Regions from separate parts of the Pseudolysinimonas sp. 10J20-29 genome, predicted to be linked through region 2. Evidence: predicted binding sites of a transcription regulator. Region 2 holds the regulator's gene; each other region holds the start of a gene.
What was found. Region 2 encodes HrcA, which represses chaperone genes, less so after heat shock. Its sites were predicted from a motif close to TTNGCACTCGNNNNNNNCGAGTGCNAA; they were not measured.

Region 1 (9,524 bases), 730 kb from region 2:
GCTCGATGTCGCCCTGCGCACCGCCATCACCGCCGCGCAGGTGCCTCCCGCCGATGCGGTCGCCGCGCTTACCTCGACCCCCGCGCGCGTGCTCGGTCTGGACGGCACCCTGGGACGCCTCGCCCCCGGATTCGCCGCCGATCTGGTGGTGCTGGACGAGGACTGGAATGTCGACGCGGTCTGGGCGCGCGGGGAGCGCATCCCCGCCTGACCTCGCCGCCGGATTCATCGGCAGCCCATAACAGCCTCGCGGCCTCCGCACAGCGAACCGGGGCGCCGGACTGAAAGGCTGGTGCCCGTACACCAGAGCCCCCGACCACCCCAGGAGCCCCGATGACCTCCCACCCCCGTCTCGCATCCGTCGGCGTCGCCGGCCTCGGCATCACCGTCGCCCTCAGCGGATGCGCGACCGCCAGCGACGCGGCCACGACGACCGGGTCCGGCGGCTATGCCGACGGCGAGTACACGGCGACCGGCGACTACCAGGCTCCCAGCGGCGCCGAGTCGATCGTCGTCACGGTGTCGCTGTTGGACGATGTGGTGACCGCGGTCAACGTGACCGGCGACGCGACAGACCCGCAGGCCGAGGAGTTCCAATCGCAGTTCGCCGCGGGCATCGCGAGCGAGGTCGTCGGCGTCGCCCTCGACGAGATCTCCGTCTCGCGGGTGGCCGGCGCCTCCCTCACGACCGAGGGCTTCATGACGGCCCTGGACGCCATCAAGTCGGAAGCGCTCGACAGCTGATCGTCGACCCGCTCCCCGTCGCCTGGCGGTTCGAGGCGATCGGCACGGCGTGGCGCATCGACACGCGCGCGCCGCTCCCGGAGACGCTCGCCGCCGCGGTGTCGACGCGCATCGACCGGTTCGATCGCGACTGGTCGCGGTTCCGGATGGACTCGCTCGTGCACCGGATCGCGACCGCCGCCGGCCGCTACCGGCTGCCCGCCGACGCACCGCCGCTGATCGGCCTCTACCGCGAGCTGTACGAGGCCACCGCGGGGCGGGTGTCGCCGCTCGTGGCCCGGCAGCTCGACCGGCTCGGCTACGGCGCCAGCTCCGAGCTGCGCCTGGCAGCGGAGACCGCCGTGCCCGCCTGGGATGACGTCCTCGCCTGGGACGGCGAGCACCTGGAGACCGCGGCGGGCGCGCTGCTGGATGTCGGCGCCGCCGGCAAGGGCTACCTCGTCGACCTGGTGGCCGAGCTGCTGGACCTCGCCGACATCGCCGAGTACCTGATCGACGCCAGCGGCGACCTGCGCGGCCGCGGCGACCTCGAGCTGCGGATCGCCCTCGAGCACCCCGCCGATCCGCGGCGCGCGGTCGGCGTCGCGGAGCCCGGCCGCCGCGCGCTGTGCGCCAGCGCCACCAATCGTCGGCGCTGGGCCGACGTGAACCATCACGTGCTGGACGCGATCACGGGCCTGCCGACCCCGCACGTCGTGGCGACCTGGGCGATCGCCGATTCGGCGCTCGTCGCCGACGGCGCCGCCACCGCGCTGTTCTTCGACGTCGACCCGGACTTCCTCCGGCGCCACCGCGTGGAACACGTCAGACTGTTCGCCGACGGACGCTTCGACGTCTCCGCCGACTTCCCCGGAGAGCTCTTCCTGTGATCACCCCCCTCGATCGACTTCTCGGCCACCTGACGACCTACCGGCTGGTGATCGCGAGCCTCAGCGTGCTCGTGATCGCGGCGCTCGGACTCGCCGCGTTCGGCGAGCTCGCCTTCACGCCGCTCGAACTGCTCGGCTCGCTCGCGGTGCTGCTCGTCGCCACCCACGCCGCCAACCTCGCCGCCGCCCGCATCGCGCGCGTGAGCCCGCACTACGACTCGTCGACGATCACGGCCCTGCTGGTGTTCTTCATCCTTCCGGCGAGCCTGGACCCGTGGAGCCTGGCGGCGAGCGCGGGCGCCGGGGTGATCGCCGCGTCCAGCAAGTACCTGCTGGCGGTGCGCGGGCGTCACCTGTTCAACCCCGCCGCGACGGGCGTCTTCATCGCCGGCGTGTTCGGGCTCACGACGGCGACCTGGTGGGTAGGCACGCCGCCGCTGCTGCCGCTCGTCGCGATTGCGGCGGCGCTCATCCTGTTCCGGACGCGCCATCTGCCCCTCGGCGCGGTCGCCGTGGCGGTCGCCACCGCGATCCTGCTGACCCGGTACCTCAGCGCCGGCTCGGACCTCGGCACCGCGCTCGGCTTCGCGCTCGCCTCGTCGCCCCTGATCTTCTTCGTCGGCTTCATGCTGAGCGAGCCGCTCACGCTGCCGCCGCGGCGGCGCCAGCAGGTCGTCATCGGCGCGCTGGTCGCCGTGATCCTGAGCGTGCCCTTCTCGACGGGCTCGCTCGAGCTCGGAGCGCTCACGCTCGGCCCGATCAGCTCGACGCCGGAGTTCGCGCTGATCGTCGGCAACGCCGTCTCGTTCCTGCTCGGCCAGCGCCGCGGAATCCGCCTGGAGCTCCTGTCCAAGCGCCAGCTGACCCCGACGAGCTGGGAGTTCGAGCTGCGGCCGCTCGCGCCGGTGCGCTTCACGGCGGGTCAGTTCATCGAGCTCGCTCTGCCGCATCGGCGGGCCGACGGTCGCGGCGATCGACGGATGTTCAGCATCGCCTCCGCCGCGGACGATCGGCTCAAGATCGGCGTGCGCGTGACGCCGCCCGCCTCCAGCTTCAAGCAGCGCCTGCTCGCGCTCGAACCGGGCGCGCGCCTCGGCGCGACCTCGGTCGGCGGCGACTTCGTGCTGCCCCGCGACCCCGCCGCGCCCCTGCTGCTGGTCGCGGGCGGGATCGGCATCACGCCGTTCATCGGACACCTGGAGCAGCTGGCGGCCGACGGTCGGGCGCGCGGTGTCGCGCCGGACGTCGTCGTGGTCTACGCGGTCTCCGACAGCGCGGAGCTCGCCTACCTGCCCGAGCTGGAGCGCAGCGGCGCGCGCGTCGTCATCGCCTCCCCCGACGAGCCCGCCGAGCTGCGGCCGGGGTGGAGCTGGATCGGCCCGGATCGCCTGAGCGCCGAGGCGATTCTGGCCGCCGTGCCCGACGCCCCCGCGCGCACCGCGTACCTGTCGGGCCCGCCGTCACTCGTGGGAGCCCTGCGCCGCACCCTCCATCGCGCGGGTGTCCGACACCCCCGCACGGACGTGTTCCTGGGCTACTGACTTCTCGCGCTGTCCGGGTCGCAGGGCGCGCAGCGCCGCCAGGATGGCGACGAGGTCGACGACCTCCTGGAGCCCCGCCCCGACGATCGCGGGCAGCGAGCCGGTGAGCGCGAACAGCATGAGCCCGATGCTGATCGCGATGCCGATCCAGATGCTCTGCAGCGCGATCGACACGGTGCGCTGGCCGATCGCGACGGCGCGCGCGACGCCGTGCAGGTCGTCGAGCAGCAGCACGATGTCGGCGGACTCGCTCGCGACGGTCGTGCCGCGCGCGCCCAGCGCGATGCCCACCTCGGCGACGGCGAGCACCGGCGCATCGTTGACGCCGTCGCCGGTCATCATGACGGGACGCTCGGGAAGCTCCCGCAGGATCCGCACCTTGTCCTCGGGGCGGCACTCCGCGTGCACCTCCCCGATGCCGACCTCGGCGGCGATCGACTCGGCGGTGTCGCTCACATCGCCGGTGACGACGAGGGTGCGTTGGATGCCGAGCGCCGCCAGCGTGGCCAGCGTCTCCCGCGCCTCGGGTCGCGGCCGGTCGCGCAGAATGACGGCCCCCGCGAACGTGCCGTCGACGCCGACGTAGACAGCCGCCTCGCCGGGCTCGAGGGTCGCCCGCTCCAGGCCTACGACGCTCTCCGCCACGAAGGCGGGCTTGCCAACGAGGACCGTGCGGCCGCCGACGATCGCCCGCACCCCGGTCGTCGCGACCTCCTCCGCCTCGCCGACCGGCGGCTCGGCGATGCCGCGCGCCGCGATCGCCGCACGGAGCGCCTGCGCCAGCACGTGACTGGAGGCGCGCTCGGCGGCGCCGACCAGCCCGAGGAGCTCCCGCTCGGAGAGCTCGCCGGCGAGCTCGACGCGCACCAGCTCGGGCATCCCGCTTGTCAGCGTGCCGGTCTTGTCGAAGACGGCCGTGCGCACGCGGGCGAGGGTCTCCAGCGAGCCGGCGGACTTCATGACGATGCCCTCCTTGGCCGCCCGGCCCATTCCGCCCATGAACGCCACCGGGGCCGCGATCAGCAGCGGGCACGGGGTCGCGACGACAAGCACCTCGGCGAAGCGCACCGGATCGCCGGAGATCGCCCAGCCGAGCGCGGCGAGGCCCAGCGAGACGATCGTGAACGGCACCGCGTAGCGGTCCGCCAGTCGCACGAGCGGCGCCGTGCTGGCGGTCGCCTCGCGCACGAGCGCGACGATGCGCTGGTACTGGCTGTCGGCGGCGAGCGTCGTCGCCTCGATCTCGACCACGCCGGCGCCGTTGACGGCGCCGCTCGACACCGCCTCACCGCGCTGCCGATCGACGGGGAGGCTCTCCCCCGTGATCGACGACTCGTCGAAGGTTCCCGAGGCGCTGATCAGCACGCCGTCGACCGGGATCACCTCGGAGGGGCGCACGAGGATGCGGTCCCCCACCCGCACGTCGTCGGCCGCGACGTCGACAAGCGCGTCGCCGTCGACCCGGTGGGCGATCTGCGGGCTGCGGTCGAGCAGCGCCTTGAGCTCCCGGTTCGCGCGTCCCGCGGCGAAGTCCTCGAGCGCCTCGCCGCCGGTGAGCATCAGCACGACGATCAACGCGGCCCAGTACTCGCCCACGGCGATCGTGCTGACGATCGCGATGAGCGCCAGCAGGTCGAGTCCGAACTCGCGGCGCAGCAGGCTTCGCACCATGCTGATGCCTTCGCGCAGCGCCACGAGCGCCGCGAATCCGCCGACGAGCCACGGCACCGCCGCGCTCAGCGGTGTCGCCAGCAGCACGAGTCCGACGACGCCCACGGCCAGGGTGACGCCCACCAGCGGGTACCGGACGAAGAAGCCCACGACGCGTCTCATGCTCCTTGTCTACGCCTCTCCGGCCCCGACTGCCAGTAAGCGCAGGCTCCCCTGACCAGGGTTTTCGCCGCCCGCGTCCACGGCAGATCCCAAGCCGACTCGGCTGGCACTCTCAGGCGGAGAGTGCTAATTTATGAACAGTTGAGTCACGGTGACTCAACTCTTCAGTTATCTGCAGGAGGACCCGATGACACTTCTCTTCGACCCCTTCCGTGAGCTGGACCGCGCGACCGAGCGACTGCTCGACAGCCGCCAGGGCCCCCGCCTCATGCCGATGGATCTCTACCGCGACGGCGACCACTACGTGCTCACCGCCGACCTTCCCGGCGTCGACCCGGGCAGCGTCGACATGGACGTCGATGGCCAACTGCTGACCATCCGCGCCGAGCGCACCCCGCGCTCGCAGGAGGGCGTCAAGTGGCTCACGCGCGAGCGTCCGGCCGGCAGCTTCCTGCGCCAGCTGAACCTGGGACAGGGCATCGACACCGCCAAGATCTCGGCGAGCTACGAGAACGGCGTGCTGAGCGTGCTGATCCCGGTGGCGGAGGAGGCCAAGCCGCGCAAGATCGAGATCCAGGCCAAGCACTCGGGCAAGGCCGAGGTCAAGGCCTAGGCCGAGGTCGCGGCCGCGGCCGCCCCCTCACGCGGACCCGGATGCTCCCCCCGCATCCGGGTCCGTTTCCGTTCGCGCCGGTGCGGGTCGCGGCAGATCAGGCCTGCAGCGCCTCGGCGATCGGGGTGCGGCCCGTGTTGAACCGGATCGTGCGGTGGATCGTGCGCGGCTCGACCAGGGTCTGAGCGATCACCGCGGCGACATCGCCCCGGCTCACCGACCCGGCGCTCTCGGCCTCGGCGTCAATCTCCCCGGTCGGCTCGTCGAGGGTCAGGCTGCTGGGCGCCAGAATCGTCCAGTCCAGCGCGCTCGCCCGCAGGAACTGGTCGGCGGTCGACTTCGACTCCGCGTATGCGAAGAAGGGGTTGTCGTCGGGCACTCCATGATCGGCTCCGGCCCCGAAGTACGAAACCATCACGAATCGGGAGACGCCCGCGGCGAGCGCAGCGTCCATCATGCGGATCGCCGCATCCCGATCGACGGCGTAGGTGCGCTCCGGATCGCCGCCGCCCGCGCCCGCCGACCAGACGACCGCGTCGTGTCCCTGCGCGAGCGCGGCCAGTTCGTCGACATCCGCCGCCTCGATGTCGCAGACGACCGGGGTGGCTCCGCGCGCCTCCACCTCGCCCGCGTGCTCCGGGTTGCGGATCACCGCCGAGACGGCGTCGCCGCGCTCCGCCAGGATCGGCGCGAGCAGCAGCGCCACCTTGCCGTGACCGCCGATCACCAGGATGCGTGCCATGAGAACCTCCGCGAATCGGTCGTCGTCTCCGCAGCACGTCCGCGCTGCGGATGCCTCGACGCTACTCGGGTTCCCGGCGGCACGCCGGGGCGCGGCGTCGTTAACGGCGTCAGCGCCCGCGCGGAGGCACGGGCGCTGACGACGAAGCCGTCGCGGGGCGACTAGCCCAGGCGGGCCTTGAGGTTCTCGTCGAGCGTCGCGAGGAAGTCCTCGGTGGTCTGCCATTCCTGCTCGGGGCCGACCAGCAGCGCCAGGTCCTTCGTCATCTTGCCGCTCTCGACCGTCGTGATGACGACGTTCTCGAGCGTCTCGGCGAAGGTGATCAGCGCCTGGTTGCCGTCGAGCTTGCCGCGGTGCATGAGGCCCCGCGTCCACGCGAAGATCGAGGCGATCGGGTTGGTCGAGGTGGGCTTGCCCTGCTGGTGCTGGCGGTAGTGACGCGTGACGGTGCCGTGCGCCGCCTCCGCCTCCACGATCGCGCCGTCGGGCGTGGTGAGCACGCTCGTCATCAGGCCGAGCGAGCCGAAGCCCTGCGCGACGGTGTCGGACTGCACGTCGCCGTCGTAGTTCTTGCAGGCCCAGACGTAGCCGCCCTCCCACTTCATGGCCGAGGCGACCATGTCGTCGATGAGGCGGTGCTCGTAGGAGATGCCGGCGGCCTCGAACTGGTCCTTGAACTCGGCGTCGTAGATCTCCTGGAAGATGTCCTTGAACCGGCCGTCGTAGGCCTTCAGGATCGTGTTCTTCGTCGAGAGGTAGACCGGGTACTTGCGGGCCAGGCCGTAGTTCAGCGAGGCGCGCGCGAAGTCGCGGATCGACGCATCCTGGTTGTACTGCACCTGCGCGATGCCGTCATCGGGCGCGTCGTAGACCTCGAACTTCATCGGCTCGGAGCCGTCCTCGGGCGCGAACTCGACCGTGAGCTTGCCCTTGCCCTTGAACACGAAGTCGGTGGCGCGGTACTGGTCGCCGAAGGCGTGGCGGCCGATGATGATCGGCTTGTTCCACCCGGGAACCAGTCGCGGGATGTTCGAGATGATGATCGGCTCGCGGAAGATGACGCCGCCGAGGATGTTGCGGATCGTGCCGTTGGGGCTGCGCCACATCTTCTTCAGGCCGAACTCCTCGACGCGCGCCTCGTCGGGCGTGATCGTCGCGCACTTGACGCCGACGCCGTGCTTCTGGATCGCGTGCGCCGCGTCGACCGTGACCTGGTCGTCGGTGGCGTCACGGTGCTCGATGCCGAGGTCGTAGTATTCGAGCTCAATGTCGAGGTAGGGGTGGATCAGGCGGTCCTTGATGAACTGCCAGATGATCCGCGTCATCTCGTCGCCGTCGAGTTCGACGACCTTGCCTTCGACCTTGATCTTGTCGACCACGCCGCGTCCTTTCGGGAGACTGTCAGGGGACCGGAACCGGCCCATCACAGACTACCCGCTCTCAGAACTATCTCGACATCGAGAGATTCCACCGCGAATCGTCGCGGGGCGTTACCCTGTCGTTATGGCAGAGCTGAGACTGCATGACCTGACCGCCCAGACCATTGCGGCGGCGAACAGCCTCACGCTCAAGCCCGGTCAAGAGGCGTTCATCGAACCCGAGACCTACACCGCCGCCGAGGACAAGCTCGACGCCTCCGGCTCCTGGCCCCGCGTCGTGCTCGACGAGGACGACCACGTCGTCGGCTACATCATGGGCGCCTTCGACGCCGACGCGAGCGAGGAGTACCTGCGCGCCGCGCTGTGGCGCGTGCACGTCGCCGCCGAGGCGCAGGGAAAGGGCGTCGGCCGGTTCGCCGTGAAGGCGTTCGCCGACGAGGCGCGCAGCCGCGGCTTCGACCACGTGACCGTCGTCTGGGCGAGCGGCGACGAAGGCCCCGAGGAGTTCTTCAAGGCGGTCGGCTTCGAGATCATCGGCGAGACCCCGTACGGCGAGAAGCTCGGCGCGCTCAAGCTCTAGCCGCGCCCTCCTGAGCCTCCGCGTGACCCACCCGCAGCCCGACTTCGCGTCGGCCGTGCTCGACCTGGTGGCCGAGATCCCGCCCGGGAAGGTCATGAGCTACGGCGACATCGCCGCCGCGCTCGGCTCGCGCGGGGCCCGAACGGTCGGCACCGTCCTGGCCCGCTCGGGCGCCGACGTGCCCTGGTGGCGTGTCATCCGCTCCTCCGGTCATGCGGCGGCCGGGCACGAGGAGCGCGCCCTCGAGCACTTCCGCGCCGAGGGCACGCCGCTCATCTGGGCGGCCGACGGCAGCGCGTACCGCGTCGCCCCGTCCGCACGCTGGGCGCCGCGCTAGACCAGCGAGTCGCGCCAGGCGGCGTGCAGCTTCGCGAAGCGCCCGCTGCCGCCGATCAGGTCGGCGGGGGCGCCATCCTCGACGATGCGGCCGTGCTCCATCACCAGCACCCGGTCGGCGATCGCGACCGTCGACAGCCGGTGCGCGATGATGATCGCCGTGCGGTCGGCCAGCAGCGTCGTCAGCCCCTCCTGCACGAGCCGCTCGCTCGGGATGTCGAGCGAGGCGGTCGCCTCATCCAGAATCAGCACCGCCGGGTTCGCCAGGAACGCGCGCGCGAACGACAGCAGCTGGCGCTGGCCCGCCGAGACGCGGCCGCCGCGCTTGTTCACGTCGGTGTCGTAGCCGTGGGGCAGCTCCTCGATGAACTGGTGCGCTCCGACCGCCTTCGCCGCCTGGATGATCTCGTCGAAGGTCGCGCCGGGCTTGCCGAGCGCGATGTTCTCGGCCACCGTGCCGCTGAACAGGTAGGCCTCCTGCGTGACCATCACGATCGCGCGGCGCAGATCCTTCGGATGCAGCCGGCGCAGATCGACGCCGTCGAGCGTGATCCGGCCCTCGCTCGGGTCGTAGAACCGCGCCACCAGCTTGGCGAGGGTCGACTTGCCCGCCCCGGTGGAGCCGACGAGCGCGATCGTCTGCCCCGCGGGGATGTGCAGGTCGAACTCGGGCAGGATGACGCGATCAGCCCGGTAGGCGAAGCGCACCTTCTCGAAGTCGAGCTTGCCCTCGGCCTCCCAGAGATCGACCGGGTCCACCGGATCCGGAACGCTGGGTCGCTCCTCGAGCACGCCCGAGATCTTCTCCAGCGCCGCCGCGGCCGACTGGTAGGAGTTGTAGAACATCGCCATCTCCTCCATCGGGTCGAAGAAGCGGCGCACGTACA
Region 2 (9,524 bases):
TGGGGTCGTTCATGCTGCACGTCGCCGTGTAGCGCGCCCCGCTCAGGCGTGGACGGCGACCCGCGGTCGGGCGATCCGCACCACCGGGTAGAGCGCGGCGCGCATCCGGACCAGGCGCTCCAGGGTCTGCGGGCGCACGATGAAGCCGCCGAGTTCGCGGTCGGCTTCGACGACGAGCCAGACGCGGATGTCGTAGTGCTCCGAGAGCGCCGCGAAGGCGTCGACGTGGGAGGAGAAGCGCTCGGCGAGGCGGTCCAAGCATGCCAGCGCCAGCGGGTCGCCCTCGCTCGGCGTCGACTCGCCCTCGTCGAAGGTCCAGGAGGAGCTTGCGGCGATTTGGCCTTCGGCGGCGAAGCGGGGCAGCGGATGCGGGACGTCGGCTTCGAGCGCGAGCGTCGGCGCGACCCGCAGGGTGGCCGACACGCGCGACGCAGTGTCGAGCGGAGTCTTGCCGTACAGACTTACGCTCGCGCTGGTTCGGGTAACAGCCACCCCCTGAGAATGGAGCTTCCGCGAGGGAGAATCAAGTACACGGCCCTGTCTGTCCCACCCACTGGGGTGACCCGTCTAGGGGGTCTGGCGCCAGCCGAACTGCGGCTCGTAGCCGAGCTCGCGACGCGCCTTCTCGATCGAGAGCAGCGTCTCGTTGCCGGTCAGCTCGCGAGTCAGCTCCACGTTCGGGAAGAACGTCGCCATCAGCTCCGCGCTCGGGGTGTCGACCACCGTGTCGGCGTTCGCGATGACGTACGTCTCGAACCCCGGCTTCGCCGTCTCCAGCGCGCGCAGCACCGCCTGGGCGCCGTCGCGGGCGTCGATGTACCCCCAGAGGTTCCAGCGGCGGCTCGACGGGTTCTTCGAGTAGTCGGGGAACTGCGCGTAGTCGTCTGGGGTCATCACGTTCGAGAAGCGCAGGCCGGTGATGCTGAGCTCCGCATCCCAGCGCACGAGCTTGCGGGCGAGCTCCTCCTCGAGGTGCTTCACGATCGCGTACGTCGACTCCGGGCGCGAGGGGTACTCCTCGTCGAGCGGGGCGTACGGCGGATCGATGTCGAAGGGGATGCCGAGCAGCGTCTCGCTCGAGGCCATCACGATGCGGCGGATCCCGGCGCGGATCGCGCCCTGCAGCACGTTGTAGGTCGCGGCCATGTTGTTGTGGAAGGTCGCCGAGTCGGGAGCGAGCCCGCTCGCGGGAATCGCGCCGAGGTGAACGACGGCATCGAATCCGGGTGCCCGGTCAACCCCGTGCAGGGCGTCCACGACCTGCCCGTAGTCGGTCAGATCGGTCTGCACGAATCCGGGGGAGCGCTGCCCCGTGCGATCGAAGTTGGTGACGTCGTGGCCCGCCGCGCGCAGCGAGGAGACGACCGTCGAGCCGAGTTTTCCGCTTCCGCCGGTGACTGCAATTCTCATGACGGCATCCTCGCAGGTGCACGCGCGAGGTGCTCGCACGCCGGGAATCGGCGACAATGGTCGGATGCCCGCATCGCACCCCGCCCCGAACTCGGAGACGCCGCTCTGGCTCGTCCCCGTCACGTACGGGGCTGTCGGCGGCACGCAGGCGGCCGATCTGATGCGCTACCCGCCGAAGGGCTATCGCCCGATCGAGCGTCGCGTTCGCCTCGGGCACGGCGCGGAGCGCTTCGAGCATGCCTGGATGCAGACGCTGACCTGGGGCATCCAGCGGCGCTCCGGATTCCGTGTCCGGGTGATCGACGCCCCGCCCGAGGTGACGGATGCGAGCTACACCCCGGTCAGCTTCGAGCCCGACGGCACGCCGATCGAGCCAGCGACCCTCGCCGCCGACGGCGAGCAGGTGTTCTCGCCGGAGGGCGAGCCGCTGCTGCGCTCGGGAGACACCGCGCTGCTGCGGCTCCTGCTCTGGCCCGTCAACGTGCCGTGCCGTGTGGTCTACGTCGTCGACGAGCCCGCGCGCAAGGGCTTCGCCTACGGCACCCTTCCCGGGCACCCCGCCCGCGGCGAGGAGGCGTTCATCGTGGAGCATCGCCCCGACGACTCGGTGTGGCTCACGATCCGCGCGTTCTCGCGGCCCTCGGGCTGGCTTTACTGGCTCGGCTACCCGATCTCGCGGCTCACCCAGGCGATCATCACGCGTCGCTACGAGCGCGCCCTCACCGGTCCGATCGCGGACGAGCGGTGAGCCCGTCCGCGCTGCCCCTCGGCGACCCCGCACCGACGGATGGGCGGCTGCCAGCTTCCGTCGCCGGCGGCGCCGCGGAGCGCGATTTCGGGGTCTATCTGCACGTGCCGTTCTGCCGCGTGCGCTGCGGCTACTGCGACTTCAACACCTATACGGCCGACGAGGTCCGCGGCGTCAAGCAGAGCGACTACGCAGGTCAGGCCCTCGACGAGATCGGGCTGGCGCGGCGCGTGCTCGACGAGGCGGCGGTCGGCGGCCGCCCGGCCTCGACCGTGTTCTTCGGCGGCGGCACGCCCACCCTGCTGCCCATCTCCGACCTGGCGCGCATGCTCGACGGCGTGCGGCAGGCGTGGGGCGTGACCGCCGACGCCGAGGTCACGACCGAGGCGAACCCCGACTCGGTCGACCGCGACGCGCTGTTCGAACTCGCGGACGCCGGGTTCACCCGCGTGTCGTTCGGCATGCAGTCCGCCGTGCCGCACGTGCTGGCCACGCTCGAGCGCACCCACGATCCCGCGCGCGTGCCGCTGGTCGTGCGGTGGGCGAAGGAGGCCGGGCTCGCCACCAGCCTCGACCTGATCTACGGCACGCCGGGGGAGTCGCTCGACGACTGGAGCGCGTCGCTCGACCTGGCGCTCGCCCAGGAGCCCGATCACCTCTCGGCCTACGCCCTCATCGTGGAGACCGGCACGAAGCTCGCGCGCCAGATCGCGCGCGGTGAGGTGGCTCAGCCCGACGACGAGCTGCACGCGGACATGTACGAGCTCGCCGAGGCGCGGCTGACGGCGGCGGGCTACGACTGGTACGAGCTCAGCAACTGGGCGCGCACGCCCGCCCAGCGCTCGCGGCACAACCTCGCCTACTGGACGGGTCAGGACTGGTGGGGAATCGGGCCCGGCGCGCACAGCCACGTCGGCGGCGTGCGCTGGTGGAACGTCAAGCACCCCGCGGGCTACGCGCAGCGTCTCGCCGCGGGGGATTCGCCGGCGGCCGGCCGCGAGGCCCTTGACGACGAGACGCGGCGGGTGGAGAGCGTGCTGCTGCAGAGCCGGCTCCGAAGCGGTCTTGCGACGGAGCTGCTCGACGCCGAGGGGCGCACGGCGGTCGCCGGGCTGATCGCCGACGGGCTCGTCGACGGGCGTGCGGCTCTCGCGGGACGACTGGTGCTGACCGTGCGCGGACGGCTCCTCGCGGATGCGGTCGTCCGACGCCTTCTGCCGGACTAGATTTCATCTCATGGAGTTCTTCACGGATCTGTTCATCGACGGCGAGTGGCGCGCGGGCGCCGAGGGAGAGCGGTTCGGGGTCACCGATCCGGCGACCGGGAACACGCTCGCCGAGTTCGCGGTGGCGACGATCGATGACTGCATCGACGCCGTCGATGCCGCCGAGCGCGCCTTCCCGGAGTGGGCCGCGACCGCCCCGCGCGTGCGCGCCGAGATCCTGCGTCGTGCCTTCGAGATCCTCACCGCCGAGAAGGAGACCCTCGCCGAGCTGATGGTGCTCGAGAACGGCAAGGCCTGGCCCGACGCGATGGCCGAGGCGGGCTACGCCACCGAGTTCTTCCGCTGGTTCAGCGAAGAGGCCGTGCGGGTGCGCGGCGACTTCCGCCTGGCGCCGGCCGGCGACAAGCACATCATCGTCGACCACCAGCCGATCGGGGTCTCGGTTCTCGTGACGCCGTGGAACTTCCCCGCGGCGATGGCGACGCGCAAGCTCGCCCCGGCGCTGGCGGCGGGCTGCACCGTCGTGCTGAAGCCCGCGAGCGAGACCCCGCTCACCTCCGCCTACGTCGTCGAGGTGCTGCGTCGCGCCGGGGTCCCGGCGGGAGTGGTGAACCTGGTCACGCCGCGGCCGACCGGCCCCGCGGTGAGCGCGATGCTGCACCACCCGGCCGTGCGGAAGCTCTCGTTCACCGGCTCGACCGAGGTCGGCCGCCAGCTGCTTCACGAGGCGGCGGACACCGTGCTCAGCACCAGCATGGAGCTCGGCGGCAACGCCCCGTTCCTCGTTCTCCCCGGCGCCGATCTCGACGCCGCGGTCGAGGGCGCCCTCATCGCCAAGATGCGCAACGGCGGCTCGGCGTGCACGAGCGCGAACCGCTTCTACGTGCACCGCTCGCTGCACGACGACTTCGCCCGCGCGATGAGCGAGAAGCTCGGCGCCTTCAAGGTCGGGTCGGGTCTCGATCGCGACAACCAGCTCGGCGCGCTCGTGTCGGTGGGGGAGCGCGACAAGGTCGCCGACCTCGTCGACACCGCGGTGGCCGAGGGCGCGCGCCTCGAGATCGGCGGTGAGAAGAGCGCGCAGGGCGCCTTCTACCCGCCCACCGTGCTCACCGGCGTCGAGCACGGCGCCACGATCAACGCGACCGAGATCTTCGGGCCCGTGACCGCGATCGTCGTCTTCGACGACGTCGACGACGCGATCCGCATGGCCAACGACACCATCTTCGGCCTCATCGCCTACGTCTACGGCGAGAAGGGCGAAGCGCTGCGCGTGGCGCGCCGGATCGACGCGGGCATGGTTGCGGTCAACCGACCCGTGATCAGCGACCCGGCGGCGCCGTTCGGCGGCATGAAGCAGTCCGGCCTCGGACGCGAGGGAGCGAGCGAGGGCATCCTCGAGTTCCTCGAGGAGAAGTACCTCGGCGTCGAGCTCTGACTCAGTTGATGAACGGGATGGCGAGCGGGTACTTGTAGCCCTCGCCCTTGTTCGCCGCGACGGCGGCGATGATCGCGAACACGATCGAGTACACCCAGACGGCCAAGTAGGTCACGAAGCCGATCAGCACGAACATCAGGATCCACGACGCGACGTAGCCGATCAGCACGGTCAGCTGGAAGTTGAGGGCGGTCGCGGAGTGCTGGCGCACGAGCGGGCCGCGGTCCTTGAGGACCAGGTAGCCGATGAGCGGCACGAGGAAGCCGAAGAAGATTCCGCCCACGTGGATGAGCGTCGCCCAGAGGCGCTCATCGGACGGGCTCAGCGGGGACGGCGCCGCGGCGTAGGGGTTGACGGGGGGCGGAGTCTGCTCGGTCATGGCGCCATTAAACCAGCAAGCCGAGCCCCGAAGGGCTCGGCTTGCGGTGGTGCGCGGTGCGCTTACTTGATGAAGCGGAAGGCGAACGGGTAGCGGTACGAGCCGCCGTTGTTGACCTTGATGCCGCCCATGACGCAGAAGATGACGGTGACCACGACGATGGCCAGCCAGATGAGGGTCTGCACGATGCCCCACAGGCCGAAGGTCACGGCGGTGAGGATCAGCCCGATGATGAAGTTCGCGACGTGCGCGATCGCGACCGTGATCTGGAAGTTCAGGGACTCCTTGGCCTCGACGTTCACCTTCGCTCCGCGGTCCTTGAGGATCAGCCAGATCAGGAGGGGCGCGAGGAAGGAGAGGATGCCGCCGAAGTGCGCCAGCGACGCCCAGAGCTTGTCGTCGGACTCCGAGAGAGGTGCCGCCGCTGCGGGTGCGGATTCAGTCATGGTCTTTGCATACCTTTCGAAGGTGTCTGGTCTCGATCCGACGTCTCGCGACGACGGACCCATCAACCCACCATGGCAAACGGCCATCGTGAGCACACGGCCACGGTATCGGTCGGTGCGGGCGCGTGCAACGGTTTAGCCACACCCGCTCGCGCTACAATTGGCAGTCAAGTTGCCGGAGTGCTAAAGGCGGGCGAGCGGGTCCGCGGTCGAGAGGCGGTGTCGTCATGGTTTCCGAGCGCGGTCTGGAAGTGCTTCGCGTCATCGTGCAGGACTACGTCGCCTCCCGTGAGCCCGTCGGCTCGAAGTCGATCGTCGACCGGCACTCCTTCGGGGTGTCCGCCGCCACGATTCGCAACGACATGGCGCTGCTCGAAGAAGAAGAGCTCATCACGGCGCCGCACACCTCCTCGGGTCGCGTGCCGACCGACAAGGGCTACCGCGTCTTCGTCGATCAGCTGAGCGACCTGCGGCCGCTGAGTGCGGCGCAGCGCACCGCGATCGAGACCTTCCTCGGCGAGGCGGTCGACTTCGACGACGTGCTGGCGCGCACCGTGCGGATGCTCTCCCAGCTCACCAACCAGGTGGCGCTGGCCCAGTACCCGAGCTTCGGCACGGCGCGGGTGCGCCACATCGAGTTCGTGGTGCTGGCCCCGTCGCGCCTGATGACGGTGCTGATCACCGACACCGGACGCGTCGACCAGCGGCTCGTCGAGACCGGCACGACACTGACCGACGATGCGGTGGCCGACCTGCGCGCGCGCTTCAACGGCGAGCTGGGCGGGCTGGCGCTCGCGGAGGCGGCGACCCGGCTCGCCGACATCGCGGGGGCCGTCGCGCCGGAGCACCGCGCGCTGGCCGAGAAGCTCGCCGAGAGCCTCGGCGAGCAGGTGGCGGCGAACCGCCAGGACCGCCTCGTGATGGCCGGCGCCGCGAACCTCGCGCGCACCGAGCGCGACTTCACCGGCAGCATCTCCTCGGTGTTCGACGCGATTGAGGAGCAGGTGACGCTGCTGCGGCTGTTCGGCGAGATGCAGTTGGAGCACGACGGAGTTCGCGTCAGCATCGGGCGTGAGAACGACACCTTCGGCCTCGGCGAGACGAGCGTGCTCGCCACCGGCTACACGGCGACGGGCGGAAGCACCGCCCATGTGGGGCTCCTCGGCCCCACCCGCATGGACTACTCGAGCAACATCGCGGCGGTGCGGGCGGTAGCCCGCTATCTGACGCGACTGCTCGGTGAAGACTGATCATTCGACACCCTAAGGATTACCTGGTTTGACTGACCACTATGAGGTCTTGGGCCTCGAGCGCACGGCGACGCCCGAGGAGATCAAGAAGGCGTACCGCCGGCTGGCGCGCGAACTCCACCCGGACGTGAACCCGAGCGCGGATGCGGCGGAGCGCTTCAAGCTCGTCACGCACGCCTACGACGTGCTGAGCGACCCGGACCAGCGCGAGCGCTACGACCTCGGCCCGCAGGCAGGGTTCGGCGGCGGGAACTTCGGCTTCGGCGACATCTTCGACTCGTTCTTCGGCGCGTCCCAGGCCCGCTCCGGCCCGCGCTCGCGCCGGGAGCGCGGACAGGATGCGCTGCTGCGGATCGAACGTCTCGCTCGACGAGGTGATCTTCGGCACCGCCCGCGAGATCGATGTCGACACCGCCATCCTGTGCGCGACGTGCGAGGGCTCGTGCTGCGCGCCGGGCACCTCGCCGATCACCTGCGACATCTGTCGCGGCACCGGCCAGATCCAGCGCACCATGCGCTCGCTGCTCGGCAACGTGATGACCTCGAGCCCGTGCGGCACCTGCCGCGGCTACGGCACGATCATCCCGAACCCGTGCCCGACCTGCGCCGGTCAGGGACGCGTGCGCGCCAAGCGCACCGTCACGATCGACGTGCCGGCCGGCGTCGACACCGGCATGCGCCTGCACCTGGCGGGGGAGGGCGAGGCCGGCCCCGCGAGCGGCCCGAACGGCGACCTGTATCTGGAGGTCAAGGTCAAGCACGATGACACCTTCAGTCGCAACGGCGACGACCTGCTCGCCACGCTCGAGGTGCAGATGACGGATGCCGTGCTCGGCACGACCGTGACCCTCGCCGCGCTCGACGGCGACGTCGAGATCGAGGTGAAGCCCGGCACGCAGAGCGCCGACGTCATCACGGTGAAGGAGCGCGGAGTGACGCGGCTGCGCGGCGGCGGCCGCGGAGATCTGAAGGTCGGCATCCAGGTGGTGACGCCGGTGCGCCTGAACAGCAAGGAGCAGCAGCTCATGAAGCAGTTCGCGCAGAGCCGACGCCCCGTGCCGCCCGAGTTCTCAACCTTCCAGCAGGGCATCTTCGCCAAGCTGCGCGATCGCTTCCTGGGCTGAGCGTCATGGCGTCGCTGTACCTCACGACTCCGGCCGAGCTCGCCGAGGGCGTCGCCGCGGGGCGGGTCCGGCTGACAGGGGACGAGGCGCGGCACGCGGCCCAGGTCTCCCGGGTGCGTGTGGGCGAGCACATCTCGGTCGGCGACGGCGCGGGCACGATCGCCAGCGGTGAGGTCGAGCAGGTGGCTCCCGGCGAGGTGCTCGTGCGGGTCGAGGTCGTGCGCACCGACGACGCGCCGCGTCCCGCGCTCTGGCTCGCCCAGGCGCTCGCGAAGGGCGATCGCGACGAGCTCGCCATCCAGGCCGCGACCGAGCTCGGCGTCTCCGGGGTGATCCCGTGGGCGGCCGAGCGCTCCGTGTCGCGCTGGTCGGGCCCGAAGGTCGAGAAGGGGCGCGCGCGCTGGGAGACGATCGTGCGCGAGGCGAGCAAGCAGGCGATCCGGGCGCGGGTGCCCGAGGTCGCCCCGCTCGCCGCGACGCGCGACCTGACGGCGCACTCCTCCGAGCACGAGATCGCTCTGGTGCTGGATCCGACCGCCGAGATCGGCATCGGCGAGGTGGAGGTGGCGCACCTCGACCGGATCACGCTGGTGGTGGGACCCGAGGGCGGCATCTCGCCCGCGGAACTGGCCAGCCTGGAGGCGGCCGGCGCGCGGCGGGTGCGGCTCGGCGCCGAGATCCTGCGCACCTCGACGGCGGGGCCCGCGGCGCTGGCGGTGCTGAATGCACGGCTCGGGCGCTGGTAGCGCGAGCCGCTTAAGATGGGAACATGAGCACCGCCGAGCCGACGATCTTCGAGCGCATCGTCGCGCGTGAGATTCCCGCTGACATCGTCTTCGAGAACGAGCGCGTCATCGCGTTCCGCGACATCGCGCCGAAGGCTCCCGTGCATCTGCTGGTGGTGCCGAAGACCGCCGAGTTCGCGAACGTCGTGGAGCTCGCGGCCGGCAGCCCGAGCTGCTCGCCGAGATCGTCGCGGTCGCGGGGCAGCTCGCGGCCGAGCACTGCGGCGGCGAGTTCCGGTTGATCTTCAACACCGGCGCCGCCGCCGGTCAGACCGTATTCCACGTGCACGCCCACGTCCTGGGCGGCACCCTCCCGGAAGGCAGCCTTGGCGCCGAATGACCCGACCCCGCCCGATGCGCCCCTCGAGAGCGCGCTCGGGCATGCCGAACTCGAGGTCGACGGTCTCGCGATGGTCCGGCTGCTCGGCCCGCAGGATCGGCTGCTGACCCGTCTCGAGCACGAGTTCCCCGGCGTCGAGGTGCATGTGCGCGGCAACCGGGTCGCCCTCGACGGCGAGCCGAGCCAGGTCGCGGCTGCCGAGCGTCTCGTGCGCGAGCTCGTCACGATGGTGCGCGACGGCGTGGATCTCGGCCCGAGCGATGTCTCGACCTCGGCCCGCATCCTGGAGCGCGGCGAGACGACGCCCGCCGAGGTGCTGAGCCAGGCGATCATCTCGGCGCGGGGCAAGAGCATCCGCCCGAAGACGCTCGGGCAGAA
Region 3 (9,524 bases), 780 kb from region 2:
TTCGCCGCGATGTCGGCACCCTCGGTCGAGCCGGCCGCGAGAGCGGCGAGCGAGAGGAGGATGACGGCGTCGTACGACTCAGCCGCGTAGCTGTACTCGTCGAGCGCAGCCGAGCCCTCGGCCTCGAGGTAGGCGTCGAGTGCCGAGGTGAAGTCACCCAGGGTGTCGACGCTGAGGCCGGGCAGGGTGCCCTTGGCGCCCGCGAGGGTGCCCGCGGCGAACTCGTCACCGAAGTTGGCGAGGTTGCCGTCAACGAAGTAGAGCTTCTCCGCGGGGAAGTCGCTCACGATGTTCGGGATGATCGTGGAGACCTCGGCGAACGTGATCAGGGCGATCGCGTCGGGGTCCGCCGCGAGCACCTCCGAGATCTGCGCGTCGAAGGTCGTGTCACCCGTGTTGTAGGTCGGAGCCGCGACGACGGTACCGCCGGCGGCCTCGAAGGCCTCCGTCACGTACTTCGCGAGTCCGGTGCCGTACGAGTCGTTCAGCACGATCATGCCGAGCGTCTGGTTGCCGTCCTCGGCGATGAGGTTTCCGAGAACCTCACCCTGGAGAACGTCCGACGGAGCCGTACGGAAGTACAGGCCGTTGTCGTCGTAGGTCGAGAACGCGTCCGACGTGTTGGCCGGCGAGAACTGGATGACTCCGGCGCCCGTGACCTGGTCGATGAACTGGAGCGAGACGCCCGAGGACGCCGCACCGAGGATCGCCGAGACGTCCTCGCCGAGGAGACGCGGGATCTCGGTCTCGTAGGCCTTGTTGTCGGTGTCGCCCGAGTCGCCGTAGACGATCTCGAGGCTGAGTCCGGTGGTCTCGGCGTAGGCCTCGACCTCGGAAGCCGCGTAGGCGACGCCGGCCTCTTCGGGCGGGCCGAGGAACGCGAGGTTGCCGGTCTGCGGAAGCGCAGTACCGATCTTGAGCGTCAGGTCGCCTGCGGGGGTGGTTCCCTCGTCGGTCGTGGCGCAGCCGCTGAGCACGAGAGCGGTCGTCGCCAGAATCGCGACACCGCCGATCGACGCCTTCAGCGACCGGGAACGAATGGCGTGAGCCTTCGTGCTGGTCATGTTGCTCCTCATCGTGTACAGGACAGGGCGGTGCCGCAGGAGCAGCACTGCTGGGTTTCACGCTACGGGTCGGAGCAACAACGAACAATTCATCACTGTTACAAGCGTGTAACGCGGTCCGAATCGTTATATTCGACGATTTCCGTCGCGATCAGCCGATCTCGGTGCTCTTTCGCGTGACCGTGTTCTTCGATCCGTACTCGTAGATGCCGTACGAGCCGCGCGTCGGGTCGCCGTTCTCGTCGAGGTTGAGCACCCCGCTGAGGCCGTCGTAGTCGGCGTCCGGCTCGGTGCGAAGCACGGAGGCGCACTCCCCGAAGCTCGTGCACTTGATTCCGCCGACGCTCGCATCGATGAGCGCCCCGCGCACGGCGAGGGAGTCGTCGCTGCCCGCGGTGAGGGCGGCGAGCGCCGCGAGCACCGTGGCGTCGAACGCTTCAACCGAGTAGCGGTACTCGCTCACCTTGGGGTCTTCGCGCTTGATGAGCGCGCTGAACGCCTTGTCGCCGGGCGCGCCCTCGAGGATCGCGTTGGCGCCCTTCAGCACCCCGGAGTCGAGCGACTGCGAGTAGTCGGCCATGTTGAGGCTGGTCAGCCAGAGCTTCGAGCCGCCGAGCTTCGCCTTGGTGAGCGCCGTGATGTAGCTGCGGGTGACCTTCCCGTTGTCGGTCGTCGCCAGCACGACGGCATCCGGCTCGGCCTCCGCGACGGCTTCGACGACGTCGGCGACCTTCGAGTCGCTCGTGATGCGGATGCTGGCGACCAGTTCGCCGCCCGACTCCTCCAGCGAGGCGCCCAGCGGCGACACCAACGACTGCCCGTAGGGGCCGTTGACGTAGATGAGGGCGACCCGCTCCTGCTCGCGCTCCGGGAGCACGCGGCCGAGCACGACGCCCTGGTGGTCGTAGCTCGCGATGGTGCGGAACACCCAGTTGGCCGTGTCGTATGTCGTCAGCTGGGGCGAGGTCGCAGCGGGGGTGATGATCGGGATCCCCGCCTCCTCGGCGAGTTCGAGCAGGCGCAGCGTCAGCACGGAGGTCGACGGGCCGATGATGACATCGACATCCTTGTCGACGAGTTCGGCGAAGCTCTTCTCGAGCTTCTTCTCGCCGGCGTCGGAGGAGTCGCGGTGGATGACCTCCACCTTGGCCCCGAGCACGCCGCCCTCGTCGTTGATCTGGCGCACGGCGGCGTTGACGCCGGCGACCTGACCGTCGCCGAGGTATTCGAGGTCGCCGGAGGTCGGGAAGAGCGTGCCGATCCGCAGCACGCCGTCGCCCGACGCCGTGGCGCTCGGGGTCGGGGTGGGCGTCGGCATGGCGACGGGCTCCTCGGCGCAGGCGGAGAGCAGGCTGCCAGCGAGGACGAGCGCCGTCACGGCACCGAGTCGGGCGAGACCGCGCGGCATCCAGGCTCCTTTCGGCGATTGAAGCGACTGTACCGCGGGCTCAGAGCGGCGGCGCGGAGGCGCGGCGGCTCGCGCGCCCTGCGCGCACCATGTCGACCGAGAGGATCAGCAGCGCCACCCAGACGAGCGCGAACCCGATCCAGCGCTCCAGCGGCATCGGCTCGCCGAGGATCGCCACGCCGATCACGAACTGCAGGACGGGCGTCAGATACTGCGCCAGCCCGACCGCGACGAGCGGGAGCCGCCTTGTTCCGGCGGCGAACATGAGCAGCGGCACCGCGGTCACGATGCCCGCCGAGAGCATGGCGAGCGCCTGCCCGACGCCGTGCTGTCCGAAGGCGAGCCCGGCCGTCGAGCCGAGCACGATCAGCTGCGCGACGGCGAAGGGGGCGAGTGCGGTGGTCTCGATCGTGAGTCCGCTGAGCGCATTGACCTGCGCGCCGACGCGGCTCTTCACGTACCCGTACATGCCGAAGGAGGCGGCGAGCACGAGGGAGATCACCGGGAAGGTCCCGTAGCCGATGGCGATCACGAGCACCGCGATCGCCGACACCCCGACGGCCACCCACTGCGCGGGGCGCAGCGACTCGCGCAGCACGAACACACCCAGCAGCACCGTGACGAGCGGGTTGATGAAGTAGCCGAGGGATGCCTCGACCACCTGGTCGTTCAGCACGGCGAAGACGTAGACGAGCCAGTTGACGTAGATGAAGACCCCGGCGAGCGCCATGGCGCCGACCACACGCGGCTGCCGGACGAGTCCGAGGATGGCGCGCCAGCGCCGGAAGACGGTGATCAGCAGCAGGCAGAAGACGAACGACAGCACGATCCGGAAGCCGACGACTTCGAGCGCGCTCGCGGGAGCGAACAGCAGGAAGTACAGCGGGAAGGTGCCCCACAGCGCGTACGCGGAGATGACGTAGGCGAGCCCTGTCCCCCGGCGCCGCGCGTTCTCGGGGGCGAGGGAGGGGGGCACGAGTACCAGCGTAGGTGTCCCGGAAACGCGAAAGGCCCCGATGGCAGAGCCACGGGGCCTTTCGGCGGAAATTCGTCGCTTAGGAGACGACGACCGCGAGCACGTCGCGAGCCGACAGCACGAGGTAGTCCTCGCCGCCGTACTTCACCTCGGTGCCACCGTACTTCGAGTAGATGACCTTGTCGCCGACGGCGACGTCGAGCGGAACGCGGTTGCCGTTGTCGTCGATGCGACCCGGTCCGACTGCCACGACCTCGCCCTCCTGGGGCTTCTCCTTCGCGGTGTCGGGGATGACGAGACCCGACGCGGTGACCTGCTCGGCTTCGACCTGCTTGATGACGATGCGATCCTCGAGCGGCTTGATGGAGACCGACACGTGTGACCTCTTTCTGAAACTCATGGTTGGCACACTCCCACTGAGAGTGCCAGACCCACTATAGGGCCTGATTAGCAGTCGATCAACGCGAGTGCCAGCGGCGGGACCGTGCCCGGTAGCGTGGGACGCATGGATGCGGCCGAACTGCGCGAGGTGCTCACCCCCGAGGGGCTGCGCCTGCTGGACGAGGTCGGCCCGATCGACTCGCGGACCGACATCGTGAGCACCGTCGCTCGACTGCGCAAGGCGGGCCACCCGCCCGGCCGGGTCGCCGCCGTGCTCAGCCAGGCCAGGCTGCGCGCCAAGGCGCGCGCCAAGTTCGGCGATTTCGCAAGCCGGATGCTGTTCACCCCGGAGGGCCTCGAGCAGGCGACACGGCTGCGGGTCGCCTCGGTTCACGCGGGCCGTTTCGCGGGGGCCGGAATCGATGTCGTCGCCGACCTCGGCTGCGGCATCGGCGCCGACAGTCTCGCCCTGGCGGCCCTCGATCTGGGCGTCGTCGCGGTCGAGCGCGACGAGGTGGCCGCCGCCCTCGCCGCCTACAACCTGGCCCCGTTCGGCTCCGCGCGCGTGGAGCACGCAGACGCCACCGAGGCCGACCTTGCCGGCGTCGGCGGGCTCTGGATCGATCCGGCGCGGCGCTCCGGCAGCATCCGCCACAGCGACCCGGACGACTGGTCGCCCTCGCTCGACTGGGCGTTCGCGCGAGCCCGGGAGCTGCCGACCGGGATCAAACTCGCCCCGGGCCTGGACCGCGATCTGATTCCGGAGGAGGTCGAGGCGCAGTGGATCTCGGCCGACCACGAGGTCGTCGAGCTGGTGCTGTGGTCGGGTTCGCTCGCGCGCGCGGGCGTCCGACGCGCCGCCCTCGTGCTCGGTGCGCACGGCGCGGCCGAGCTGGTCGCGGCCGCCGACAGCGCCGACGCCGAGGTGCGGGCGCTCGGCGAGTTCCTCGTCGAACCGGACGGCGCGGTGATCCGGGCGCGGCTGATCGGCGATCTGGCCCGCGCGATCGACGGCGGCATGATCGACGAGACGATCGCCTGGATCACCACCGACACCGCGCTCGAGACGCCGTTCGGTCAGGTGTTCCGGGTGCGCGAGCGCTTCCCGCTCGACGTGAAGACGCTCAAGCGCGAGCTCGCGGCGCGCGGGATCGGCACGCTCGAGATCAAGAAGCGCGGCGTCGACATCGACCCCGCCGCGTTCCGGGTGAAGCTCGCGCTCAAGGGTGCCGAGAGCGCGACGCTGATCATCACCCGCGTCGCGGGTGAGCGCGTCGCGATCCTCGCCGACCGGGTCTGAGCCGGCGCCCGAACACGACAACGGCGGGGGCGACTGCCGCCTCCCCCGCCGTCGAGTGGTGCTTAGTAGCCGTAGGTCGCCACGAAGATGAGCGGCAGGATGATCGACACGATGACGAAGATGATGTTGATCGCAATCGCCACGAAACCGGCGATGATGCCGACGAGCCACATCCACTTCGGAGCGGCGAGCTCCTTCTTCTTGCCCATGAATCCGAGGATCACCGCGGCGAGACCGCCGAGGAACCCGAGGACGGGAACGAGCGCGAAGAGGAAGCTCGCGAGGCCGACGATGAACGAGATCAGGCTCAGAGTCTGAACCGGTCCGGGCGCCGGCGCGGGAGCGGCTGCCGGGGGCGGGGTGCTGTCAGTCATGGAGGTCTCCTTAGTTAGGCACTGGTGTCCCAGCAGGGCAATGCTTCCAGCGCTCTCAGGGGCTGTCAACGGATAAGACGGCGCGCCGCCCACCCGCTGAGCGAAGGTCAGGACTGGATCGTCGTGACGGGAAGCGTCGAATCGGCCCCGATCTCCAGGCTCGAGGGGGCGTGCCCGGCGGCGATCAGCTGCGCTCCGAGCGCCGCGATCATCGCACCGTTGTCGGTGCACAGCGACAGCGGCGGGATGCGCAGTGCGACCCCCGCCTCCGCGCAGCGCGCGGTCGCGACGTCGCGCAGGCGGGCGTTGGCCACGACGCCGCCGCCAAGCAGCAGGCGCGGGATGCCGTGCTCGGCGCACGCGTCCAGCGCCTTGCTGATCAGCACGTCGACGACCGCTTCGCGGAAGCTCGCTGCGACGTCGGCGATCGCGGGTTCTTCGCCGCGGTCGCGTGCCGCCTCGACGTGCCGCGCGACCGAGGTCTTGAGGCCCGAGAAGGAGAAGTCGTAGCGGTGCCGCGCCTGGTCCTTCGGCGCGGTGAGCCCTCGCGGGAAGCGGATTGCGGTCGGGTCGCCGCTCGCGGCGGCGCGATCGATCTGCGGCCCTCCCGGGTAGGGCAGCCCGAGCAGCCGCGCCACCTTGTCGAAGGCTTCGCCCGCCGCGTCGTTGATCGTCTCGCCGAGAAGCTCGACGTCGCTCACAAGGTCGCGCACGAGCAGCAGCGAGGTGTGACCGCCGGAGACGAGCAGAGCGATCGTCGGCAGCTCGAGGGGCTCGTCGCCGGTGCCGCCGAGCACGTCCGCGCCGACGTGGCCGACGAGGTGGTTGACCGCATAGAGCGGCCGGTCGAGGGCGATGGCGAGCGCCTTCGCGGCGCCGACGCCGACCATGAGCGCACCGGCGAGCCCCGGGCCGTTCGTGACGGCGACCGCGTCGAGGTCGGCAAGGCCGACGCCCGCCTCGGCGAGTGCCGCTCGAATGGTGGGCTCGAGCGCCTCGAGGTGGGCGCGGGCGGCGATCTCGGGCACCACCCCGCCGAAGCGCGCGTGCTCGTCCATCGACGAGGCGATTACGTTGGCCAGCAGCGTCTGGCCGCGCACGATTCCAATGCCGGTCTCGTCGCAGCTGGTCTCGATTCCGAGAACGAGCGGTTCGCTCATGCGGGCACCACCTCGGGGTCGCCGAAGACGAGCCGCATCACGACCGCGTCCACGTCGTCGGGCTGGTAGTAGCGGGGGCGCACCGCGATCTCCTCGAAGCCGTGCTCGCGGTACAGCGCCTGCGCCGCCGGGTTGTCGTCGCGGACCTCGAGGAACACCTCGCGCATCCCCCGGTCGCGCGCTTCGGCGAGCAGCACGCCGAGCAGCGTGCGGCCCAGACCCTGACGGCGGGCGGACGGCGCGACGCCGATCGTCTGGATGTCGCCCTGCTCGGTGCCGCGCGGGGCGCGGAGGCCGGCATAACCATCCAGGCCGGTGTCGGTCTCGGCGACGACGTAGTACCCGTGCGGGGAGGAGATCTCGTCGGCCATCTGCCCTCGCGACCAGGCGTCGCCGGGGAACAGCACCGTCTCGAGCTCCATGATCGCGTCGAGGTCGTCGGCTCGCGCGCGCCGCACCTGCCGCGTCATCCGGTCACCCGCTTCGGCGTCGAAAGCGTCACGTCGGGCGCCCGAAGGTAGAGCGGCTCGACCGTGTCGGCGATCTCGCCGCGCGCGCGGCGGGCGGCGGCCAGCAGCCCGAGGGCACCGGCGGGGATCTCGCTGGCGTCGATCCGGTCGAAGTCGCCCTCGAGTCCGGCATCCGGCGGGCCGGCCTCCCCCAGTTCGGCGGCGAGGATCAGGGCGGGCCCGGCGAGACGCACCGGCAGGCCGTCCGTATCCGGCAGGCCGTAGCTCGACCAGGCCAGTTCTCGGCGGCGCGCGTCGGTGACCACGAGGATCGGGCGCGTCTGCCCCGCCTGCGCCGCGGCGAAGGCCACGGCGTCGTGCGATGCGAGCGGCAGCACGGGGCGGTCGATCCCCAGCGCGAAGGCGCGCGCGGCGGCGATCCCGACCCGCAGGCCGGTGAAGGGCCCGGGGCCCATGCCCGCCACGACTCCGCTCACCTCGCGCGGGCCGACGCCGGTCTCGGCGAGCACCCGCTCGATGAGAGCGCCGATCACCTCGGCGTGGCGGCGTGTGTCGGCGACGGTGTGCTCGGCGAGCACGCCGCGCTCCGGGTCCACGAGCGCGACGCTCGTGCCGGTGGAGGTGTCGATCGCGAGAAGCACAGAGAGAGCCTAGTTCGACGGGTCGGCGTCGAGGGCGGCGTAGAGCGCCGCCTCGAGTTCGCGTCCGCGGGCGCCCATCCCGGTGACCCGCACCGCCCGCGGCTCGTCGGCGAGGTCGGGGTCGGCATCGGCGTCGAGCGCGGCGCCCCCGCCGTGCGGTCGCTCGATCTCGATGCCGAGCCACGACTCGAGGTCGTCCAGCTTGCCCGCGCCCCATTCGACGACCACGATCGAGCCGTCCAGGTCGAGGTCGAGGTCGTTGACGTCGCGGCCCGTGCTCAGCCGGTAGGCGTCGACGTGCACCAGCGGCACGCCGCTTGTCGTCGGGTGCTCGCGCGCGAGCACGAAGGTGGGACTCGTGATGGCGCCGCGCGCTCCGAGTGCCGCCCCGAGTCCGCGGGTGAAGGTCGTCTTGCCCGCGCCGAGCTCGCCGTCGAGGCGCACCAGGTCGCCCGCGCGGAGCATCGGCGCCAGCCGTGCTCCGAACGACTCCATCGCCTCGGCATCCGGAATGATCAGGTCAAACATCGGGCTCACCGTCCACCGGCGTGCGGGTGACGCGGGGTCCGACGCGCGTCACGATCTCGTAGTTGATGGTGCCCGCCCACTCGGCCCACTCGTCGGCGCTCGGCACCCCGGCGGCCGGGTCGCCCCAGAGCACCGCGCGATCTCCCACCCGCACCGGCGCGTCGCCGACGTCGACCAGGAACTGGTCCATGGCGATGCGTCCGACGATCGGATGCCGCACCCCCGAGATCGCCACCTCGGCACCGCGATTGGAGGCGCTGCGGGGCACGCCGTCGGCGTAGCCGAGCGGCACGAGGGCGAGCGTCGTCGGGGCGGGGGTGCGGTAGGTGTAGCCGTACGACACCCCGGCTCCCGCGGGCACGCGGCGCACGGCAGCCACGCGGCCGGCGAGCTCCATCGCGGGGCGCAGCCCCAGGGCCGCGGCGTCGATGCTCGGATCCGCGGCGAGGCCGTAGATCGAGATGCCCAGCCGCACCAGGTCGAAGCGCGCCTCGGGCGTCGTGATGGCGGCCTGGCTCGCGGCGAGGTGCCGCAGCTCGGGGCGGAGCCCGGCGGCCTTCGCCATGTCGACGGAGGCTGTGAAGCGGGCGCGCTCGGACGCATCCTCGGCCTGGTCGGTGTTGGAGAGGTGCGAGAAGATGCCGCGCACCTCGAGTCGACCCGCGGCCTCCAGGTCGGCGGCGCGCGAGACGAGCGCGATCCAGTCCTCGGGCGCGCAGCCGTTGCGGCTGAGTCCGGTGTCGATCTTCAGGTGCACCCGACCGCGGCCGTGCTCGGCGACCTGCTCGAGCTGGGTGAGCGAGCTCACCCCGAGGTCGATCTCGGCGGAGAGCGCCGCGCTCAGGTCGATCTCGGGCCCGTGCAGCCAGGCGAGCAGCGGCGCCTCGATCCCCGCGGCCCGCAGCGCGAGCGCCTCGTCGATGTCGGCGACGCCGAGCCAGTCGGCCCCCGCCTCGAGCGCCGCGCGCACCACGAGCTCGGCGCCGTGACCGTAGCCCTCCGCCTTGACGACGGCGAGCACCCGCGCGGGCGCGACGAGTTCGCGCAGCACGCGGATGTTGTCGCGCACGGCGGCCAGGTCGATGCGCGCCTCGCGCACGGGCGCGGTCACGGTGCCGCCTCCGCGATCACCTGCGCGATGGCGATGCCCGCGTCGTGCGACATCGTGAGGTGCAGGGCGCCGATGCCGCGGCGTTCGACGATCTCGGCGACGGCCCCGCGG

Region 1: a site for HrcA is predicted at 5,091-5,117, ahead of AC0L6Y_RS10220 (Hsp20/alpha crystallin family protein). Genes of this name have one in related genera too.
Region 3: a site for HrcA is predicted at 3,896-3,922, ahead of groES (co-chaperone GroES). Genes of this name have one in related genera too.

Annotation. Positions count from the first base shown of each region.
Region 1 covers NZ_CM147917.1:2,112,378-2,121,901, forward strand. Annotated here, with positions in the region: gene nagA (N-acetylglucosamine-6-phosphate deacetylase) at 1-211, shown strand, start outside; gene AC0L6Y_RS10200 (hypothetical protein) at 334-744, shown strand; gene AC0L6Y_RS10205 (FAD:protein FMN transferase) at 843-1,613, shown strand; gene AC0L6Y_RS10210 (ferredoxin--NADP reductase) at 1,610-3,154, shown strand; gene AC0L6Y_RS10215 (heavy metal translocating P-type ATPase) at 3,074-4,987, opposite strand; gene AC0L6Y_RS10220 (Hsp20/alpha crystallin family protein) at 5,175-5,600, shown strand; gene AC0L6Y_RS10225 (SDR family oxidoreductase) at 5,698-6,342, opposite strand; gene AC0L6Y_RS10230 (NADP-dependent isocitrate dehydrogenase) at 6,504-7,667, opposite strand; gene AC0L6Y_RS10235 (GNAT family N-acetyltransferase) at 7,846-8,301, shown strand; gene AC0L6Y_RS10240 (MGMT family protein) at 8,324-8,638, shown strand; gene AC0L6Y_RS10245 (ABC transporter ATP-binding protein) at 8,635-9,524, opposite strand, start outside.
Region 2 covers NZ_CM147917.1:1,380,957-1,390,480, reverse strand. Annotated here, with positions in the region: gene AC0L6Y_RS06760 (ZIP family metal transporter) at 1-32, shown strand, start outside; gene AC0L6Y_RS06755 (hypothetical protein) at 43-492, opposite strand; gene AC0L6Y_RS06750 (NAD-dependent epimerase/dehydratase family protein) at 568-1,410, opposite strand; gene AC0L6Y_RS06745 (DUF1990 family protein) at 1,475-2,158, shown strand; gene hemW (radical SAM family heme chaperone HemW) at 2,155-3,384, shown strand; gene AC0L6Y_RS06735 (NAD-dependent succinate-semialdehyde dehydrogenase) at 3,395-4,822, shown strand; gene AC0L6Y_RS06730 (DUF4870 domain-containing protein) at 4,824-5,201, opposite strand; gene AC0L6Y_RS06725 (DUF4870 domain-containing protein) at 5,264-5,647, opposite strand; gene hrcA (heat-inducible transcriptional repressor HrcA) at 5,875-6,897, shown strand; partial or broken gene dnaJ (molecular chaperone DnaJ) at 6,926-8,021, shown strand; gene AC0L6Y_RS06710 (16S rRNA (uracil(1498)-N(3))-methyltransferase) at 8,027-8,767, shown strand; partial or broken gene AC0L6Y_RS06705 (histidine triad nucleotide-binding protein) at 8,791-9,146, shown strand; gene AC0L6Y_RS06700 (PhoH family protein) at 9,217-9,524, shown strand, end outside.
Region 3 covers NZ_CM147917.1:2,164,317-2,173,840, forward strand. Annotated here, with positions in the region: gene AC0L6Y_RS10425 (ABC transporter substrate-binding protein) at 1-1,064, opposite strand, end outside; gene AC0L6Y_RS10430 (ABC transporter substrate-binding protein) at 1,216-2,472, opposite strand; gene rarD (EamA family transporter RarD) at 2,513-3,448, opposite strand; gene groES (co-chaperone GroES) at 3,528-3,824, opposite strand; gene AC0L6Y_RS10445 (THUMP-like domain-containing protein) at 3,954-5,129, shown strand; gene AC0L6Y_RS10450 (hypothetical protein) at 5,192-5,503, opposite strand; gene tsaD (tRNA (adenosine(37)-N6)-threonylcarbamoyltransferase complex transferase subunit TsaD) at 5,611-6,663, opposite strand; gene rimI (ribosomal protein S18-alanine N-acetyltransferase) at 6,660-7,133, opposite strand; gene tsaB (tRNA (adenosine(37)-N6)-threonylcarbamoyltransferase complex dimerization subunit type 1 TsaB) at 7,130-7,774, opposite strand; gene tsaE (tRNA (adenosine(37)-N6)-threonylcarbamoyltransferase complex ATPase subunit type 1 TsaE) at 7,784-8,302, opposite strand; gene alr (alanine racemase) at 8,295-9,413, opposite strand; gene AC0L6Y_RS10480 (holo-ACP synthase) at 9,410-9,524, opposite strand, start outside.